DNA from 2 places in the Pseudoalteromonas sp. SG41-1 genome. Region 2 is predicted to be linked to the other one. Evidence: predicted binding sites of a transcription regulator. Region 2 holds the regulator's gene; the other holds the start of a gene.
What was found. Region 2 encodes FliA, which starts transcription of late flagellar genes. Its sites were predicted from a motif close to CTAAAGNTNNNNNNNNNNNNGCCGATA; they were not measured.
Positions count from the first base shown of each region.

Region 1 (9,743 bases), on a different contig from region 2:
TTAAATATAGAAATGCCTTAACTCGAAAAGTTAAGGCATTGGGAGGCCAACTAAAGGCAGTTAATTTAACTGTCCTTGATGGTTAGCGATTTAGCCAGCTTGGTAAAATAGCAACAGACTCAGGAGCTGTGAATGAGTAGCTTACGCTGGCTGCAATATCACCGCTGGGGCTATTGAGAATATTATCAAACCGCATGACTAAGCCATTTGATTTTTCGGCTACGTATAAATGATTGCCGGTAAACATAATATCGACAGGATTACCGAGCATGGTTGCAGGTCCGGCGATATTGACACTGACATTGTTCAAACCTGATCCGGTTCCTGCATTATTTAATACAAACAATTTACCATCAGTGGCGTCAGCGGCACTGCCTACATCTGAGACAATTAATGAGTCACTTAGTGGATCGTAATCAATGCCATGTATATTGGTAGGGGCTGGGAATGCGACTCCTGCTGTTGCGGGTGTAATTAAGCGATCTTCCCCGGTTACAGTGCTCATACCCGCCATTAGCTTGCTTTTAACTTCATCAAAAACAGCAATAGTCCCATTGGTTAATGCCACAAATGCTCTATCAGTAGTGACATCATAGTCAACATCCCATGGACGTGCACCACCGCTTGCTGTGAGCGTCAAAAGGGGCGTTACATCACCCGTAGTACATGTTGAGAATATTAATATTCCCGGTGTTGTGGCATTGTTTTCAGCGACAAAAATCATCCCACTGTCTGATGCTACATCAATACCTTTTGGCGAGATTAGGCCGGTATTACTGCCGCTGATGATAGAATCTTGGCTTAGTGTAAATACCTCGCCATCACGGTGCATCGCGACTTTATTGGAAATAACAATTCCACCTACAGAGGTTGTGCTGTTATCAAAGCTCGCATAGCTGTTACCGGCTTTATCAAAGGCAACACTTTCGATTGTTTGACTTGCATTATAACTGCCAATTTCACTTGTTAACTGTGCATTTAGACGTGAAATTTGTCCTGTTGTAGGGCCTGCCGCGCTTGGATTACTGCTTACAGCAATACCCATCAATGGCATATTAGTCATATAACTGTCAGATACATCAGGCATATCATTATGCATCACTGTTGCGGTTATTGACTCTGGCTTAATCGTTGCGGTGACGCTATCTGGACTAATGTCACCACTGACGCCATTAAAGATATTGCTAAATACCAGAATTGCATCATTAGATTTTTCTGCAACGCGTAAGTCGCTACCAGTCAGGCTGATATCCACAGGGTTACCAAGCATAGTAGCAGGGCCAGCGATACTGCGAGCAACCGTGGTATTGCCAGTAGCAAGGGATGCGTTGTTGATCACAAATAATGCGCCGTCGGTTGCATCACTGGCACTGCCGACGTCAGAAAGTACTAATTTATTTGTATCAGCATCATAAACGATACCATGAATATTAACGGAAACTTTGTTACCGCTTGCATCACTGGGTGTGATTGTACGAGTTGCCATAGCGGTAAAGCCACCATCTACATAATTATCGTATACTGCAACATCACCATTAGTGAGTGCCACATATAAGCGATCGTTTATATCATCGTATGTTACATCCCACGGTTTTGCGTCTGTAACTGTACTAGCTAAAGGCGCTGCATTTCCTGCGGCGGTAGCACCAAAGACAGTGATCTGCATGGCATTAAAGTCAGCGGCAAAAATGAGTCCGCGCTTATTTGATATATGAATACCTTTGGGATTGACTAACGTAGTGTTGCTGCCGGTAATGGTACGATCACGATTACTGTCAAACATACCCCCATCGGCACGGCTTAATACTTGGCAAACGGTGCTAAGAGCGCCATTACCAGAATCGCTGGCTTGAATTAAATTACCTAAGCTATCAAATGCAACACCTTCATTTGCACCACTATTAAATGTTTTTAACTTTGCAGCATTTTGATTAATCAAATCAACGGTGCCTGCATTATCAGCACCATTATTAGCCAAAATAAAAGTTGCGGCTGCAAATCCTGGAGTACCATCTGATCCATTCGTGCCATCGCTACCATTTGTACCATCAGCACCATCGACGCCGTCCATGCCCATTTCACCTTGCGGGCCTACAGCACCATCTTTTCCATCATCGCCACTACAGCCGGTTAAGCCAATCAAAATTGCTAGAGTAAGCGCAGACAAACAAAGTTTACTGGTCATTAATTGTGCGTGAATAGATTTGGTGCTTTCGCCTGATTTTAACGTTTTCATAACTTGTACCTTCTTAAATATTCCATCAAATGTGAACATACAAAGAGCTTGGCTTAAAACAGCTTATACCAATCGTGTTAAGTTGTTAGTCATTTATAGCGACGGATAAATAGAGTGATAACAAGGCATAAATTTTTATATGTAGTTGTTCTACATGAAAAATTCATAACGCCGTTAGCGCTTTATTTAGCACGCTAGAAAGGCTAAATATTTAAGTCGATTGGTATTAAATAAAAGCGTGAACACTTTGCTCACGAGCTAACCTCAGTGAATAAACGTGGCAGGGAAATAATTGGATGCAAGAAAGTTGAAAAAAAAGTGAGATTTTTTTAAATGTTTGAAAATAAATAACAAAGGAGCCTACGCTCCTTTGTTATTTTATTAACTTAAACGTTGGTTACTTAGTAATAAAGTTTTTTATGCTATCGAGTATACCTTGTGAGCCTAAGCCCATTTCATCGTGCATTTGCTCTTGCGTGCCATGCTTGATGAATTCATCGGGAATGCCTAAATTTAGGATGCTTACTGTTGCTTTGATAGCTGCTAAATATTCATTAACAGCAGAGCCTGCACCACCAACAATCGCGTTATCTTCAAGGGTTACAATGACGTCATGATCGGCTAATAAAGTGTCGATTAGTGCGCTATCAAGAGGTTTAACAAAACGCATATCAACGAGGCTGGCATTTAATTCATTGACTGCCAGTTGAGCGTTTTCAAGTAAAGTACCAAAGGATAAAACTGCGATTTTAGCACCTTGTTTAATCACACGACCTTTACCAATTTCAAGCTCAGTCATTTGCTCGCAGATTTCAGTTGTGCCAGCACTACCACGAGGATAACGAACTGCAACAGGGCTGTTACAACGATAACCAGTGTACAGCATTTGACGACATTCATTAGTATCACTCGGTGCCATGATAATCATATTAGGGATACAACGGATAAAGCTTAAATCGTATGCGCCTTGATGAGTTTCGCCATCAGCTCCAACAATACCAGCACGGTCAATTGCAAATAACACGGGTAAGTTTTGCAGAGCAACATCGTGAATAAGCTGATCGTAGGCACGTTGTAAAAAGCTTGAATAAATAGCGACAACTGGTTTTAAGCCTTCGCAGGCAAAACCTGCGGCTAAAGTAACCGCGTGTTGCTCGGCAATGGCAACATCAAAATATTGCTCAGGGTATTCTTTTGAAAAATGCACCATGCCTGAGCCTTCACGCATAGCCGGGGTGATTGCCATAAGCTTTTCATCTTGACTTGCCATGTCACACAACCAATCGCCAAATACTTTAGAAAAAGTCGCAGCGCCTGGTTTTGATTTTGGTAGGCTGGAAATCGCAGGGTCGAACTTAGGTACGCCGTGATAGCCTATTGGATCTGCTTCTGCTGGTTTATAGCCTTTACCTTTCTGGGTTTTGATATGCAGTAACTGCGGCCCTTTTAGGTTACGCATATTGCGCAGTGTATCAACCAACATGTTTACATCATGACCATCAATTGGGCCAATGTAATTTAAGCCTAACTCTTCAAAAAAGGTGCCTGGGATAACCATGCCTTTTAAGTGCTCTTCCATGCGGCTGGCTAATTCTTTTACTGGTGGCACGCCAGATAGCAGCTTTTTACTACCTTCACGAATGTTAGTGTAAAAACTGCCTGATAAGATACGAGCGAAATGATTAGTTAGTGCACCGACATTTTCAGAAATCGACATTTCGTTATCGTTTAATATGATCAGCATGTCAGATTTAACATCACCTAAGTGATTCATTGCTTCAAACGCCATGCCCGCGGTAATCGCACCATCACCAATAACCGCTACTGTTTTTCGTCCTTTGCCTTCTTTTTGCGCCGCAATTGACATGCCTAAAGCAGCAGAAATCGAGGTGCTTGAATGGCCAACACTAAAAGTGTCGTAGTGGCTTTCTTCACGAAATGGAAACGGATGTAAACCGTCTTTTTGGCGGATCGTGTGCATTTGATCACGGCGCCCTGTGAGAATTTTATGTGGGTATGCTTGATGGCCTACATCCCATACTAAGCGATCTTCAGGGGTGTTATATACATAATGAAGCGCTACAGTAAGCTCAACTGTGCCTAAACCTGATGCTAAGTGACCACTACTTTGCGAGACTGAGTTTAGTAAGTAATCACGTAACTCATTACTAAAAGCAGGTAATTTGTCTTGCGCTAAATCACGCAACTGGGCTGGTTCGTCAACCAAACCTAATAATGGATACTTGCTACTATCAAGTGTCATGATTTTTAATACATCCTTCGCTAACCAGAGGTCATTATAGCGTAATATTACTCTGATTCTTTAGTTATTTTGTACATCATTACTTGCTCAAGCTAGAGCCTAGAATTAATAATCGCGTTCAACAATATATTTTGCCAAGTTTTCTAGCTCAGAAGTGTCAGCATCTATTGCTGCTAACGCATCGAGTGCGCATTTTAGTAATGATTGTGCTTTTTGTTTTGCACCTGTAAGCCCAAGTAGAGCAGGGTAGGTCGCTTTATTTGCTGCAACATCGGAGCCTTGTGGTTTACCTAAGACTTGGGTATCACCTTCGATATCAAGAATATCGTCTTGCACCTGAAAAGCCAGCCCAATTGCATCACCAAACTGTTTTAATTGTAATAATGTTTGTTGATTTGTATCAGCTGCGCATAATGCACCTAAAGTAATTGCACAATTTAACAAAGCACCTGTTTTTAATTTATGGATACGTTCGAGCTCAGCTAAATTGACTAATTTGTCAGTCGCTGCAATATCCAGTGCTTGACCACCGACCATACCTTCAATACCCGATGCTTTGGCAAGTGCTGCAATCATTTTTAACTGTTGCTGTGCAGGAACGTTAAATGAATGGTTAGCAATTAAATCAAACGCTAATGTTTGCAGCGCATCACCGGCTAAAATAGCATGAGCTTCGCCATAGACAATATGGCAAGTCGGTCTACCACGTCGCAGGTCGTCGTCATCCATCGCGGGTAAATCATCATGAACTAACGAATAACTATGAATACATTCAATAGCAGCAGCCAACACGTCTAAATCTTGTTTATTTGCGCCAAGCATTTTTCCCGTGGCATACACTAAAAATGGTCGTAATCGTTTACCGCCATTTAAAACGCTGTAGTGGGTGGCTTGTTTGATGCTTTGCTCGGTATCGAGCGGTTGCTCAAAATACCGATTGAGAGTGGCTTCAACATCTTGTTGAGCACATTTTATTTGCTCTGTTATTAACACCCGTTATTCCAAATCATTATCAAAGTTAGTAAGTGGTGACTGACTATCACTACCCATTAAAATCGCTACTTTTTGTTCAGCTTGTTGTAACTTACTTGAAGATGCGCCGGCTAAAGCAATACCGCGTTCAAACTGTTTTAATGATTGCTCAAGGGAAAGCTCTCCTTGCTCCATTTCTGTGACGATTAAGGATAATTCATCAAGCGCTTGCTCGAAGCTTAGGTTCTCTGGTTTTTTCGTCGCCATACTGATTTAACTTAGATGATAGAAATGTGAGGCCAATTTTAGGGGGAATGCTAAACTAGGTCAAAGGGTGATGCATTTTTTTTGAATAATTAATTGTTTTCTTGCCACTTTTAATTATTTATACCTTTACTTAAGCCTTGCAGGTTATCAATGGTAGCTTAAAATGCTAAACAGGGTTGAAAACTTTCATTTCATTTTTTTCATTAAATGGTTTAAGTAATTCAATAGATTGCCGATAAGCTGTTAATAATAAAAATTTGTTGCTGGTAGCAACAAAGCATCGATTCCTCTGGAGGGGTAAGTGGATTTAGCAACCATTATAGGTATTCTCGGAGCTATTGGTCTTATTGCTATGTCAATGGTACTAAGTAGTGGCGGCGAAGTGGCTATGTTTTATAACACGCCATCGGTGGTTATTGTTTTCGGTGGTTCGATTTTTATAGTGTTATCAAACTATACGATGAGTCAATTCCTCGGTATCGGTAAAGTCGCGGCTAAAGCCTTCATGTTCAAAATAGAGTCACCTGAAGAGCTTATCGAAAAAGCAGTTGAACTTGCAGACTCGGCCCGTAAAGGCGGATTTTTAGCACTAGAGGAAGCAGAAATACCCAATGCGTTTATGCGTAAAGGGGTTGATATGCTTGTTGACGGTCATGACGCTGATGTTGTTCGTGCCACCTTGCAAAAAGATATTTCTCTTACTTCTACTCGTCATGAATCGGGGGCCGGTTTGTTTAAAGCGCTTGCCGATATTGCGCCTGCGATGGGGATGATCGGTACTTTGATTGGTCTAGTTGCGATGTTGTCGAATATGGATGACCCTAAAGCGATTGGTCCTGCGATGGCGGTAGCGCTTTTAACAACATTATATGGTGCGTTTTTAGCAAACGTGGTGGCAATTCCTATCCAAGTAAAATTGGAATTGCGTAAAGACGAAGAAGCAATGAATCAGCGGCTAATTTTAGATGCGGTATTAGGTATACAAGATGGCCAAAATCCAAAAGTCATCGAAGGTATTTTGAAAAACTACCTAGCTGAATCAAAACGAAAAGTGGATACTGAGGAGTAAGCATGTCAGATCAAGAGTGCAAGTGTCCACCACCCGGGTTACCAGCATGGATGGGTACCTTCGCGGATTTGATGTCACTATTGATGTGCTTCTTTGTACTTTTACTCGCGTTTTCAGAAATGGATGTACTTAAATTTAAACAAATCGCAGGCTCAATGAAGTTTGCCTTTGGTGTACAAAATAAAATAGAAGTAAAAGATATTCCCAAAGGAACATCCGTTATCGCGATGGAGTTCACCCCAGGTAAACCTGAACCTACCCCAATCGAAACCATTCAACAGCAAACTGTCGAAATGACCCAGCAAATGCTTGAGTTTCAGGCTGGTGATGAAAGCTCCGCTGGCGGTCGTCAAGAGCAACGCGGTAATAAGCGTGGCGGTGAGTCACAAAGTACAGCGCAACAACAAGCATCAGAACAATCTATTTCTGCAGCTGATCAAGAGCAGGTTAATGAGTTAGTTAAAAAGATAGCCCAGCAATTGGAACAACAAATCATGGATGGTGCTGTTGAGTTGGAATCATTAGGTCAGCAAATTATTATTCGTATTCGTGAAAATGGTTCATTTCCATCTGGGAGTGCATTTTTACAACCTAAGTTTAAACCAATCATTCGTGATATAGCTGCGTTACTAAAAGATGTGCCAGGTGAAATTACGGTGTCTGGTCATACTGATGATTTTCAAGTTTCGAATGAGCTGTATACCAATAACTGGGACTTATCATCGAAGCGTGCAGTTGCGGTTGCAACTGAAATGCAAAAAGCGCAAGGCTTTGATAAAACCAGAATGGTTGTTGTCGGTCATGCCGAAACTCGACCACTTGTTCCAAATGATTCTGATGCGGATAGACGACGTAATCGCCGCGTGGAAATTTCAATAATGCAAGGCAAGGCTAAGGAGTCAGATCCGATAGATGTGCGTTAAGATGCTTGGCAAAGTACCTAATTTAGCTTAAAGTAGTTTTTTAACAAGTGTAACGGAGTGTCTGATGAAAAACGTTGATAAATATAGCTATATGCCGGGTAATGGCAGTGGTGACGATGATAAAAAGCCAGACTAATCATGCCTGATTGGTTTTTAGGTGCTATATCATTACTTAATAAAAGCTGGGTGTTTTTTTTAAGCCCAGCTTTTTTGGTTTTTTATCTTCGCAAAGACTGGCTCGCTTTACGTTTTACTTTAGTGACTGGGTTATTTTTCTTATATGGAACCTTGATACATAATAGCCTTAGAGAGTTAGATGACCCTTATATTTGGCGTTATGTAGTTTGGGCTTTTAATGATATTGCTTGGATGGCTTTGATTGCTTACTGGGCTATTAAAGATAAAGTGTATCTTTGGCAAAGTGTGATCGGTCAATTGGTTGTAATTAGTGCGCCTATCTTACAATTATTTAGATTAGTGGATCGCCACCTTTGGGATTTATCGTATAGCACTATGCTATATAAAACGTTATTACCGTTAATCAATATTGGCACTGTCGTTGTGTGCTACCTTCCTCTGTTGTATTTATTTATGCGAAAAAATCGCAGTTTAAAGAGCTAATCATTAACTATTTGTAGATTAAATTACGTGTGCTAAACTACTGTTTAAATAACCAGTTGTTGATAGTGCCCTATGAAACTTTATATAGCCGAGAAGCCATCTTTAGGTCGTGCCATTGCCGATGCGCTACCAAAGCCTCATAAAAAACATGATGGCTATATTGAAGTGGCTAATGGCGATTGTGTTTCTTGGTGTATAGGTCACTTGCTCGAGCAAGCAGAGCCTGATGATTATAATGAGCAATATAAAAAATGGCGCTTTGATGACTTACCGATTATCCCACAGCAATGGCAGTTAAAAGCAAAATCTAAAACTCGTAAGCAACTTACGGTACTTAAAAAGTTAATCAAACAAGCTGATCAACTTGTTCATGCTGGTGATCCAGACCGAGAAGGGCAATTACTTGTTGATGAGGTGATTGAGCAAGTTAAACTTAGCCAAGCCAAAAAACAGCAAATTCAACGTTTATTGATCAGTGATTTGAATGTTAGCGCGGTTAAAAAGTCGCTGCAAAACGTTCGCTCTAACCGTGAATTTATTCCACTTAGTGTATCTGCTTTGGCGCGTTCGCGAGCTGATTGGCTGTTTGGTATGAATTTAACGCGCGCCTATACGCTTGCAGGTCAAAAAGCAGGGTTTGGTAATGTATTATCAGTAGGGCGTGTACAAACACCGATATTAGGATTGGTTGTCCAGCGTGATAACGAGATTGCTAATTTTGTGCCAAAACCTTTTTATGAAGTATTAGCTCATTTAAGTACCGAAAATAAAGAGCCGTTTACAGCAAAGTGGCAACCAAGCAAAGCGTGTGAACCTTATCAAGATGAAGAGGGGCGAGTGCTCCATCGAGGCCTTGCTGAGAATGTTGCGTCGCGAATTTCTAATCAATCAGGTGAAGTTACGGCGCTTGAACAAAAGCAGAAAAAGCAACAAGCACCTTTGCCGTATAATTTGTCAGCGTTACAAATTGATGCTGCGAAAGCTTTTTCAATGCCTGCACAAAAGGTATTGGATATTTGTCAAAATTTATATGAGCGTCACAAGCTAATTACCTATCCACGTTCAGACAATCGTTACTTGCCCAAAGATCATCACCAAGAAGCAGCCAGTATAATAAAGGCAATTGCCATCAATGGCGGGCAAAATGACACTCATTGCCAAGGCGCAGATGTGAGTAAACGCAGTAAGTGTTTTAACGACGCTAAGGTAGCTGCGCATCATGCCATTATTCCTACCGCTAAGCAGCAAAAGTCAGCAAGTTTGAGCGTTGAAGAAGGTAAAGTGTATGGTCTTATTAGCCGTCATTATCTGATCCAGTTTTATCCAGACTACATTTACAATGAAACAAAGGCTGAAATAACAATTAATGGTGGTATCTTTAAAGCCAACGCA
Region 1 is NZ_JACJFL010000026.1:3,167-12,909, reverse strand. It holds gene H5203_RS14210 (hypothetical protein) at 83-2,236, opposite strand; gene dxs (1-deoxy-D-xylulose-5-phosphate synthase) at 2,634-4,499, opposite strand; gene ispA ((2E,6E)-farnesyl diphosphate synthase) at 4,605-5,492, opposite strand; gene H5203_RS14195 (exodeoxyribonuclease VII small subunit) at 5,496-5,738, opposite strand; gene pomA (flagellar motor protein PomA) at 6,040-6,807, shown strand; gene H5203_RS14185 (flagellar motor protein MotB) at 6,810-7,730, shown strand; gene H5203_RS14180 (hypothetical protein) at 7,869-8,351, shown strand; gene H5203_RS14175 (DNA topoisomerase III) at 8,424-9,743, shown strand, end outside.
Region 1: a site for FliA is predicted at 5,950-5,976, ahead of pomA (flagellar motor protein PomA). Genes of this name have one in related genera too.

Region 2 (9,743 bases):
AATGAGCCAACGTGATTTACGTTTAACTGAGCAGCTAAATACACTAATGCGTAATCAACGTGTCGATATTCGCAATTATTTAGTGCTCAGTGCGACCGCACAAATTAATGTTTTACAAGAAACCGTAAGACATTTTAAGAAGGTACAATTAAGTGGCTGTATTTTCACTAAATTAGACGAATCATTAAGTTTAGGTGAGATTATTAGTATAGCGATTCAAAATCGCCTTCCAATAGGGTATCTTACTAACGGTCAGCGCGTTCCAGAGGACATTCGGGTCGCCAATGCAGAGAAATTAGTAAAAAAAGCAGAACAATTGTATTTAAAAAGAACAAAAGCACAACATTCACGACGCCAAGCAGTAGCGTCAAGCACAGTAGGGATGTATGATTAACACAGTATTAGATCAAGCAAGTGGCCTGCGTAAAATGAGTCAAAACAATAATAACGGCGTTAAAGTTATCGCTGTAACAGGTGGTAAAGGTGGCGTAGGGAAAACTAACGTCTCACTTAACACTGCGATTGCGTTGGGTCAGCTCGGAAACCGAGTGTTAGTTCTGGATGCCGATTTGGGTTTAGCAAATTGTGATGTGATGTTAGGGCTTCGGGTTGAACGTAATCTATCTCATGTACTATCAGGTGAATGTGAGCTCGATGAAATTTTAGTTGAAGGGCCTGCAGGAATTAAAATAGTACCAGCGACGTCAGGCTCACAAAGTATGGTGGAACTTTCTCCATCAGAACATGCTGGATTAATTCGTGCTTTTAGTGAGTTGAATACCGAATTTGATATATTAATTGTTGATACTGCTGCTGGTATCTCTGACATGGTATTAAGTTTTTCGCGCGCAGCGCAAGATGTCATGGTAGTAGTATGTGATGAACCGACCTCAATAACCGACGCTTATGCATTAATCAAAGTGTTGAGTCGTGAGCATGGTGTGTATAAGTTTAAAATAGTTGCTAATATGGTGCGCAGTATGCGTGAAGGCCACGAACTATTTGCTAAGCTCTCAAAAGTAACGGATCGCTTTTTGGATGTCTCAATGGAATTGGTTGCAACAGTCCCTTATGATGAAAACATGCGTAAAGCAACTCGTCGTCAAAAAGTAATTGTTGATTTATTTCCAAATTCTCCAGCGGCAATTGCATTTAAAACATTAGCGACAAAAGCAGTTAAATGGCCTATACCTAATCAACCATCTGGCCATTTAGAATTTTTCATAGAAAAATTAGTAAACGGCTAACTATGACGGCATCGGTGAATAAAGCGATGGGATATCAATCGACACAAAATTTAAATGTGATTGTTGAGCGACATGCTTCTTTAGTTAAAAAAGTGGCTTGTCATTTGATCGCTCGTTTACCCGCGAGTGTGCAACTCGATGATTTGATTCAATCGGGGATGATAGGGTTAATTGAAGCATCAAAAAACTTTGATGCGACTAAAGGTGCAAGCTTTGAAACCTTTGCAGGCATTCGTATTCGTGGTGCGATGCTGGATGAAATGCGCCGAGGTGATTGGGCTCCTCGCTCAGTGCACCGTAATAGCCGCAGAGTTGCTGAAGCGATTAGTGAGCTAGAAAGCAGCCTGAATCGAGAACCTAAAGATAGTGAAGTTGCTGAAAAACTTGATATTACGCTAGATGAGTACCATCATATTCTTAGTGATGTAAATTCAAGTAAGGTTTTAGGTATAGAAGACTTGGGAATTGATGAAGATGTTATCACACCAGTGGGACATGATTTAGCACTAGACAAGCCCTTTAATAACGTTAAAAATGAACGTTTTAATCAATCATTATTAACAGCTATACAATCTTTACCTGAACGAGATGGGTTAGTATTGTCGCTTTATTATAATGATGAAATGAATTTAAAAGAGATTGGACATATACTCGATGTAAGCGAATCGCGTGTGAGTCAGATACATGGTCAGGCGATGATTAAGCTCAAAGCAAAAATCAATGACTGGATTAACTAGTAGTAAGTAAATATAGGTTCAGACCTCACCGGAGGATGTTTTGGATAAAAACATGAAAATTCTTGTTGTTGATGATTTTTCGACGATGAGACGTATTATCAAAAATCTGTTAAGAGATTTGGGTTTTACAAATGTACAAGAAGCTGATGATGGCTCAACAGCTTTACCGATGTTGCAGAATCAAGAATTTGATTTTGTAGTAACAGATTGGAACATGCCTGGCATGCAAGGAATTGACCTCTTGCGCGCTATCAGGGCCGATGACAGCCTGAAACACATCCCTGTTTTAATGGTAACAGCAGAAGCTAAAAAAGAACAAATTGTTGCTGCTGCACAAGCTGGTGTTAACGGCTATATCGTTAAACCATTTACAGCCGCAACACTGAAAACCAAATTGGAAAAAGTGTTTGAGCGTTTAGGTTAAATAAATAGGAGAGGCTTATGTCAGCACCAGCTGCGCCTCAGATCAGTTTAGAACAAGCCCGGCAGCTTGTGGTTTACCTTGAAAATGGTGAACAAGATAAAGCTGATCAGTTAATTATTGATGCGGCGTCAAAAGAGCAATCAGAATTATTTGCCGAAGTAGGCAAACTTACGCGTCAGCTTCATGATGCGTTGAAAAATTTTGAGCTTGATACACGTTTAGCTGATTTGACCAAAGACGCACTCCCCGATGCTAAGCAGCGTCTAAACTATGTTATGGAAATGACAGAGAACGCTGCTAATAAAACCATGGATGCTGTAGAAGCAAGTTTACCAATTGCCCAACAGCTTGCAGATGATATTTCAGACATTAAACCCACTTGGGATCGTTTAATGAATCGTGAAATTGAGCTAGGTGAGTTTAAAACATTATGCCACAGCTTAGATAAGTTCATGAATAGCTCGCAAACTAAAACGGATGAGTTGCAAGGACTCATGACCAATGTCTTGATGGCACAAGATTTTCAAGATTTAACAGGTCAAGTGATCCGTCGAGTGATAGAGCTTGTTAGAGAAGTAGAAGACAGCTTGATCCACTTGTTGACAGCATTTGGTAGCCAAGATGATAGCGAAACAAAAACAATAGCACCAGTCATTGAAAAACCGCCTGCTGAAAATACACTTGCAGGCCCTGAAGGGCCAATTATTGATAAAGAATCTCGTGATGATGTTGTCTCAGGGCAAGATGATGTTGATGATTTATTATCAAGCTTGGGCTTCTAAGAGGAGAGAACTGCATGAGCTTTGAAGTCGATGAAGATATTTTACAAGATTTTCTAGTAGAGGCTGGAGAAATTCTTGAGCTTTTGTCAGAACAGCTGGTGGAGCTTGAAAATAACCCAGATGATACCGAATTACTCAATGCAATTTTCCGTGGTTTTCATACGGTAAAAGGCGGCGCAGGTTTTTTAAGTATGACTGAGCTAGTTGACGCTTGTCACGGTGCAGAAAACGTTTTCGATTTATTGCGTCAAGGTGTTCGTAAGGTTAATTCTGAGCTGATGGACGTGATCTTGCAAGCGCTCGATACTATCAACGAAATGTTTGCGACCATCCAAAGCCGAGAAAAACCAGAACCTGCAAATCCAGAGTTGCTGGCTGTGTTACATAAATTGGGATTGCCGCCAACTGCTGAAGAACTAACTGGCGCTGCTGAGCCTGCAGACGATACTCCTGTTGTTGATGCTGATGCTATTTTAGATGATTCTGATGATCCATTTGCATTTGACTTGTTATTTGATGGTCAAGTTGATAGCGATAAAAAAGATGTTCAAATCGATGATATATCAGAAGATGAATTTGAAAGTTTGCTAGATGAGCTGCATGGAAAAGGACAAAGTCCTGTAACTCCAGCAGTAACAGTTAGCAATGAGTCATCAAATAGTGATATTACTGATGACGAATTCGATAATTTATTAGATGAATTACATGGTGTTGGTAGCTTTGGTTTGGTCAGTAATAAAGATGCTGCAAGCACCGAAAATACTGCGCCTAAACCGCCCCAAGCGTCATCAGAGCCAACTAAAAGTAATAGTCCAGACGAGATCAGCGATGATGAGTTTGAAGCATTATTAGATGAATTGCACGGCAAAGGGAGTGCACCGCAAGCAGTTGCAGATACTGAGCCAACACCCGCTCAAAAACCAGTCCCTCCCCCAGCACCTGTTGCCGCAGCTAAACCTGCGCCTAAACCAGCAGTGTCTGAGCCTGCGAAAGCGGCTGAAAAGCCAGCTCCAGCGACAGCTGTTGCGAAAAAATCAGTTCCACCACAAGCTGATACCACTGTGCGCGTTGATACAAAACGCCTTGATCAAATAATGAATATGGTCGGTGAACTTGTGCTAGTGCGCAATCGCCTAGTCAGTTTAGCAACCAATACTGAAAGTGAAGCGATGGGTAAAGCCATTTCAAACCTTGATGTAGTAACTGCGGACTTGCAAGGTGCGGTGATGAAAACGCGGATGCAACCGATCAAGAAAGTGTTCGGTCGTTTCCCTCGCGTAGTACGTGATTTAGCCCGCAGTTTGAAAAAAGATATCAATTTATTGCTCGTGGGTGAAGAAACTGATTTAGATAAAAACTTAGTTGAGGCACTGGCAGATCCTTTAGTCCACTTGGTGCGTAACTCTGTAGACCACGGTATTGAAATGCCTGATGTGCGTGAAGCGGCAGGTAAAGCAAGGACTGGGACTGTAACTTTATCAGCATCGCAAGAAGGTGATCATATTTTGCTTACCATCCGAGATGATGGTGCTGGTATGGATCCCGAAAAGCTGAAAAAAATAGCAATCAATAAAGGGGTGCTTGATCACGAGCAAGCTGCTCGATTATCTGATACAGAAGCCTATAACCTTATTTTTGCACCAGGCTTTTCCACCAAAGAACAGATCTCTGATATTTCGGGTCGTGGTGTGGGTATGGATGTGGTGAAAACCAAAATTACCCAACTAAATGGTTCTGTGAGTATTCAATCTGAGCTAGGTGTAGGTACAATCCTAGAAATTAAAGTTCCGTTAACGTTGGCTATTTTGCCGACATTGATGGTGGTTGTCGGTGAGCAAACATTTGCATTACCACTGGCTGGTGTTAATGAAATATTCCACCTAGATCTAACTAAAACGAATGTAGTTGATGGCCAATTAACCATTATTGTTCGTAAGAAAGCACGACCGTTGTTTTATTTAGAACATTGGTTAGTCAAAGGTGCTGACAGATCATTACGCAAAGCTCAAGGCCATGTTGTAATTGTACAAATAGGTACGCAACAAGTTGGTTTTGTAGTGGATTCATTGATTGGTCAAGAAGAAGTTGTTATTAAACCGCTTGATGCTTTACTACAAGGAACACCTGGTATGGCAGGTGCAACGATCACGTCTGACGGTGGTATAGCGCTAATCTTAGATGTTCCAAACCTGTTAAAACATTACGCAGGTTAGTCCAATTCTTATCTTATTGTGAGAGCTATATATGGCTCTCACAGATAAAATTTACATAGAGTATGCCAATGGCAGTTAAAGTTTTAGTTGTTGATGATTCAAGTTTCTTTCGCCGCAGGGTGAGCGAAATACTCGAGCAAGATAAGGATATTGAAGTAATTGGTTTTGCGGTAAATGGCAGAGAAGCGGTAGACAAGACAAATCAATTGCGTCCAGATGTAATCACTATGGATGTTGAAATGCCTGTGCTTGATGGTATTAGTGCTGTAAAAGAGATCATGGCAGCAAATCCAACCCCAATTCTGATGTTCTCTTCCTTGACCCGTGATGGCGCAACAGCAACCTTAGACGCACTTGATGCGGGTGCTTTAGATTTTTTACCGAAAAAATTTGAAGACATTGCTCGTAATAATGAAGATGCGATTAAGTTATTACAAAATAAAGTAAAAGAAATTGGACGCAAGCGTCTATCACGCTTCAGTAGGCCGACACCGACATCAATACCTTCCGTTTCTGCAGGTACAACAAGTCGACCTGCGATAACTCAACCTGATAGAAGTTTTAACCGCAGCACAGCGCCCGCTTCGAACATTGCAGCTAATACACGTGCTTCGGGTAAGAAATATCAAATAGTTGCAATAGGCACCTCCACAGGGGGGCCTGTCGCACTGCAAACTATTTTGACTAAGTTGCCGGCCAATTTCCCACATCCCATTTTGTTAATACAGCATATGCCAGCTGCGTTTACGCCAGCATTTGCCGCTCGTTTAAATGGCTTGTGCAAAATAAAAGTAAAAGAAGCACAACAAGGCGACCGATTAATGCCAGGCGTCGCTTATCTAGCGCCAGGTGGTCAACAGATGCTGGTTGAGGGACGAGGTGGAAATCGCACGTTACGTGTTTTTGAGGACGACAGTGCGCGGATCACTTATAAGCCCAGTGTTGACGTTACTTTTGCTAGTACAGCCAAATCTTTTCAAGGTGATGTGTTAGCTGTGGTACTTACAGGCATGGGCGCTGATGGACGAGATGGTGCAAGAATGCTCAAACAAGCCGGCGCCACTATTTGGGCGCAAGATGAAAAAACCAGTGTGGTATATGGTATGCCACAGGCGGTTGCTAACGCTGGGCTATCGTCGGCAAGTATCGCACTTGAAGAGGTTGCTAATCGGTTAGTTCGAGAAATTGGTTGTGGATAAGTTGTCGTTTTTAGGCCTGTTCGTTGCACTTTTGGCGATTGGCTATGGTTACTCACTAGAGGGTGGGGTTGTAAGTGCTTTATTTAATGGCCCAGCATTAATTATTGTTTTGGGTGGTACGTTAGGTGCTGTAATGCTACAAACACCGGCACATACGTTTAATAAAGTCTTAAGAATAAGTCATTGGGTGTTTTTTCCTCCAAGTCATGATATCGACAGGGCAATTGAGCAAGTTAAAAGTTGGTCACAAAAAGCTCGCCAAGAAGGGTATTTAGCGCTTGAAGAAGTAGCATTAACACATCCAGACCCGTACGTTGCCAAAGGCCTGAGTTTATTGATTGATGGTAACAGCGAGCAAAAACTTAGAGATGCGTTAGAAATTGATTTATTGTTAGAAAGGGAACGTTTACTTGAAGCCAGCCGGGTGTACGAGGCGTTGGGCGGTTACAGTCCTACTATCGGTATATTAGGTGCAGTGCTTGGTCTGATCCAAGCAATGTCATTTATCACTGAGCCTGAAAAGTTAGGTGCGGGGGTTGCGACGGCTTTTATCGCGACCATCTATGGGGTTGGTTTAGCAAATTTACTGTTTTTACCCATGGCTAATAAGCTAAAACAACAAGTAGAACAAAAGATGCTGTTTCATGAGTTATTAGCTGAAGGAATTATTGCAATGAGCCAAGGTGATAGCCCTGTCAATATTGAGCTGAAACTTGAAGCGTATCGTGTAGAGCGTCCAAGTCAGCTGCAAGAATAATTATTATGATGCGCCGTCGACTTCGTCACTCATCGACCAAAAGTCAGCATACAGAACGTTGGCTAGTGTCGTACGCCGATTACATGACTATTATGTTTGCATTCTTTGTAGTGATGTATGCGATTGCGATTAATAAAGAAGAAAGCTTCCAAATTTTATCTGATTCGCTGGAGCAGGTTTTTGACAAGTCAGCTCGTCAGTATAGCCAAGAAGGCCAAGGTGTGACCGGTACTGGTTTATTAACCGACAGAGTAAGCCCAGAAAAAGAACTGTTGTTTGGTGAGAGTATTCAAAAGCAAGAAGTTGGCCCGCAGTTACTTGATGGCCAAAGCGACACCAGTAACATAAAACAAAAACACTTAGGTAAACCGCTAGATAGTTTATTAACTAAATTACAATCAGCTTTGATCGATGAAATACGCGATGGCGAAGCAAGTTTAGAGTTACACCAAGACTGGTTGATTATTGAGTTAAGCTCAGGAATGTTATTTTCCAGTGGCAGTGCTGTGGCGCATCAACGCGCGAAAGCAGTAATAAAATTAGTGAACGATATTATTGCTCCTGTAGATAACTACGTCAGAGTACGTGGTTATACCGATAATGAAACTATTCATAATGAAATGTTTCGTTCTAATTGGGAGCTATCTGTTGCAAGAGCGACCTCTATTTTAGTCGAACTTGATGCATTGGGTATCAACCCTGCGCGAATGGCCATCGAAGGTTACGGTCAGTATTCTCCTTTTTCTGATAATGATACAGAGCAAGGGCGCGCTGAAAATCGTAAAGTAGTCGTTGCATTATCAAAATATGGTTTACCACCCAAGCCCATTGTATCAATCGAGCAATCAGCAATAGAAACTGAAGCTGAGCAGCCAATTGAGTTGCCAAGTGATGATAACACTATTAAAGTGATCCAACTCCCACACGGTGGTATACGAATTACAACGCGCAACGAACAAAAATAAGGTGTGATGTGAAAATTTGGACGGTAGCAAATCAAAAAGGCGGAGTAGGGAAAACGACCACGGCTGTGAGTTTAGCTGGTATATTAGCGCTGCAAGGAAAGCGGGTATTACTGATTGATACCGATCCTCATGCATCTTTAACGTATTACTTTGGCATTGATTCAGAAGATTTAGAAGTTAGTGTGTATGATATATTTGCCCGTGGTAACACCATGGCAAGTGAAGAAATATTGCAAGCTTTGTGTCCATCGAACATAGACAACTTAGATATTCTTCCTGCAACTATGGCTATAGCGACACTCGATCGTAGTATGGGTAATAAGACCGGAATGGGGCTTATCTTAAAAAAAGCCTTAGCAAAAATTAGTGAGCATTATGATTATGCTATTTTAGATTGCCCGCCAGTGTTAGGTGTCTTAATGGTTAACGCATTGGCTGCAAGTGAGCGCATTTTAGTGCCAGTACAAACTGAGTTTTTAGCTCTCAAAGGGCTTGACCGAATGATGCGGACCATGGAATTAATGCAAAGCTCGCAATCAAAGCAGTATCAATATACCATTATCCCTACAATGTATGATAAGCGCACAAATGCATCCCTTGAAGCATATAAGACATTACAGCAAACGTACCAAGAAAAAGTATGGCCAGGGGTAATACCCGTAGACACTAAGTTCCGTGATGCAAGTTTAGCTCAACAAGTACCGATTCAGTATTGTCCACGCTCAAGAGGTGTTTATGCTTATCGCGCATTACTCGATTATTTGATTGAACAAGGTTAATGAATGAGTAAGCAATTATTTGCTAATGAAAAAGTAATGACCCAGTACTTGGGGGCTTTACTGTGCGAAGACGATGAGTCAACAGACTTACACCCGGTTGCAAAATTACTCGAACAAGTTCCATCCACAGAAAGTAGCAATAAAATGCCACTAAAGGCATCGCAGCAAACGATTGTGCAGCCAAACGCACTTGATGAGCCAAAGACGAGCCTTGAGAAAGAAATACCAGCGCAAATTACACCGCTCCTTGAGAAACCACAGATCCAAGCTAATATCAAAGATATAGCTAAAGTGAGCGAACAGTTAAATATTGCTAAAGACAAGACTCCTGTACAGCGTCAAGAAGATTATTTTGACGGCGAGTTTCAGGCGTTATTCTTTGAAGTGGCAGGGCTGACTCTCGCTGTACCATTAAAAGCATTAGGTGGTATTCATCAATTAGGTGAAGTTAATCAGCTTTTTGGTAAACCCAAGTGGTTTAAAGGAGTGATGCTAAATCGTGATGAGAATCTTAATGTAGTCGATACTGCTCGCTGGGTGATGCCAGAAAAGTATACCCAAGAGTTAGAAGACAAATTAAACTACCAATACTTAATTACTTTAGGTAATAGCCAATGGGGATTGTTGGCTGAAAAGCTAG
Region 2 is NZ_JACJFL010000005.1:87,410-97,152, forward strand. It holds gene flhF (flagellar biosynthesis protein FlhF) at 1-394, shown strand, start outside; gene H5203_RS05585 (MinD/ParA family protein) at 387-1,247, shown strand; gene H5203_RS05590 (RNA polymerase sigma factor FliA) at 1,274-1,984, shown strand; gene cheY (chemotaxis response regulator CheY) at 2,025-2,408, shown strand; gene H5203_RS05600 (protein phosphatase CheZ) at 2,426-3,190, shown strand; gene H5203_RS05605 (chemotaxis protein CheA) at 3,205-5,403, shown strand; gene H5203_RS05610 (chemotaxis response regulator protein-glutamate methylesterase) at 5,472-6,602, shown strand; gene H5203_RS05615 (flagellar motor protein) at 6,595-7,359, shown strand; gene H5203_RS05620 (flagellar motor protein MotB) at 7,365-8,324, shown strand; gene H5203_RS05625 (ParA family protein) at 8,333-9,103, shown strand; gene H5203_RS05630 (chemotaxis protein CheW) at 9,107-9,743, shown strand, end outside.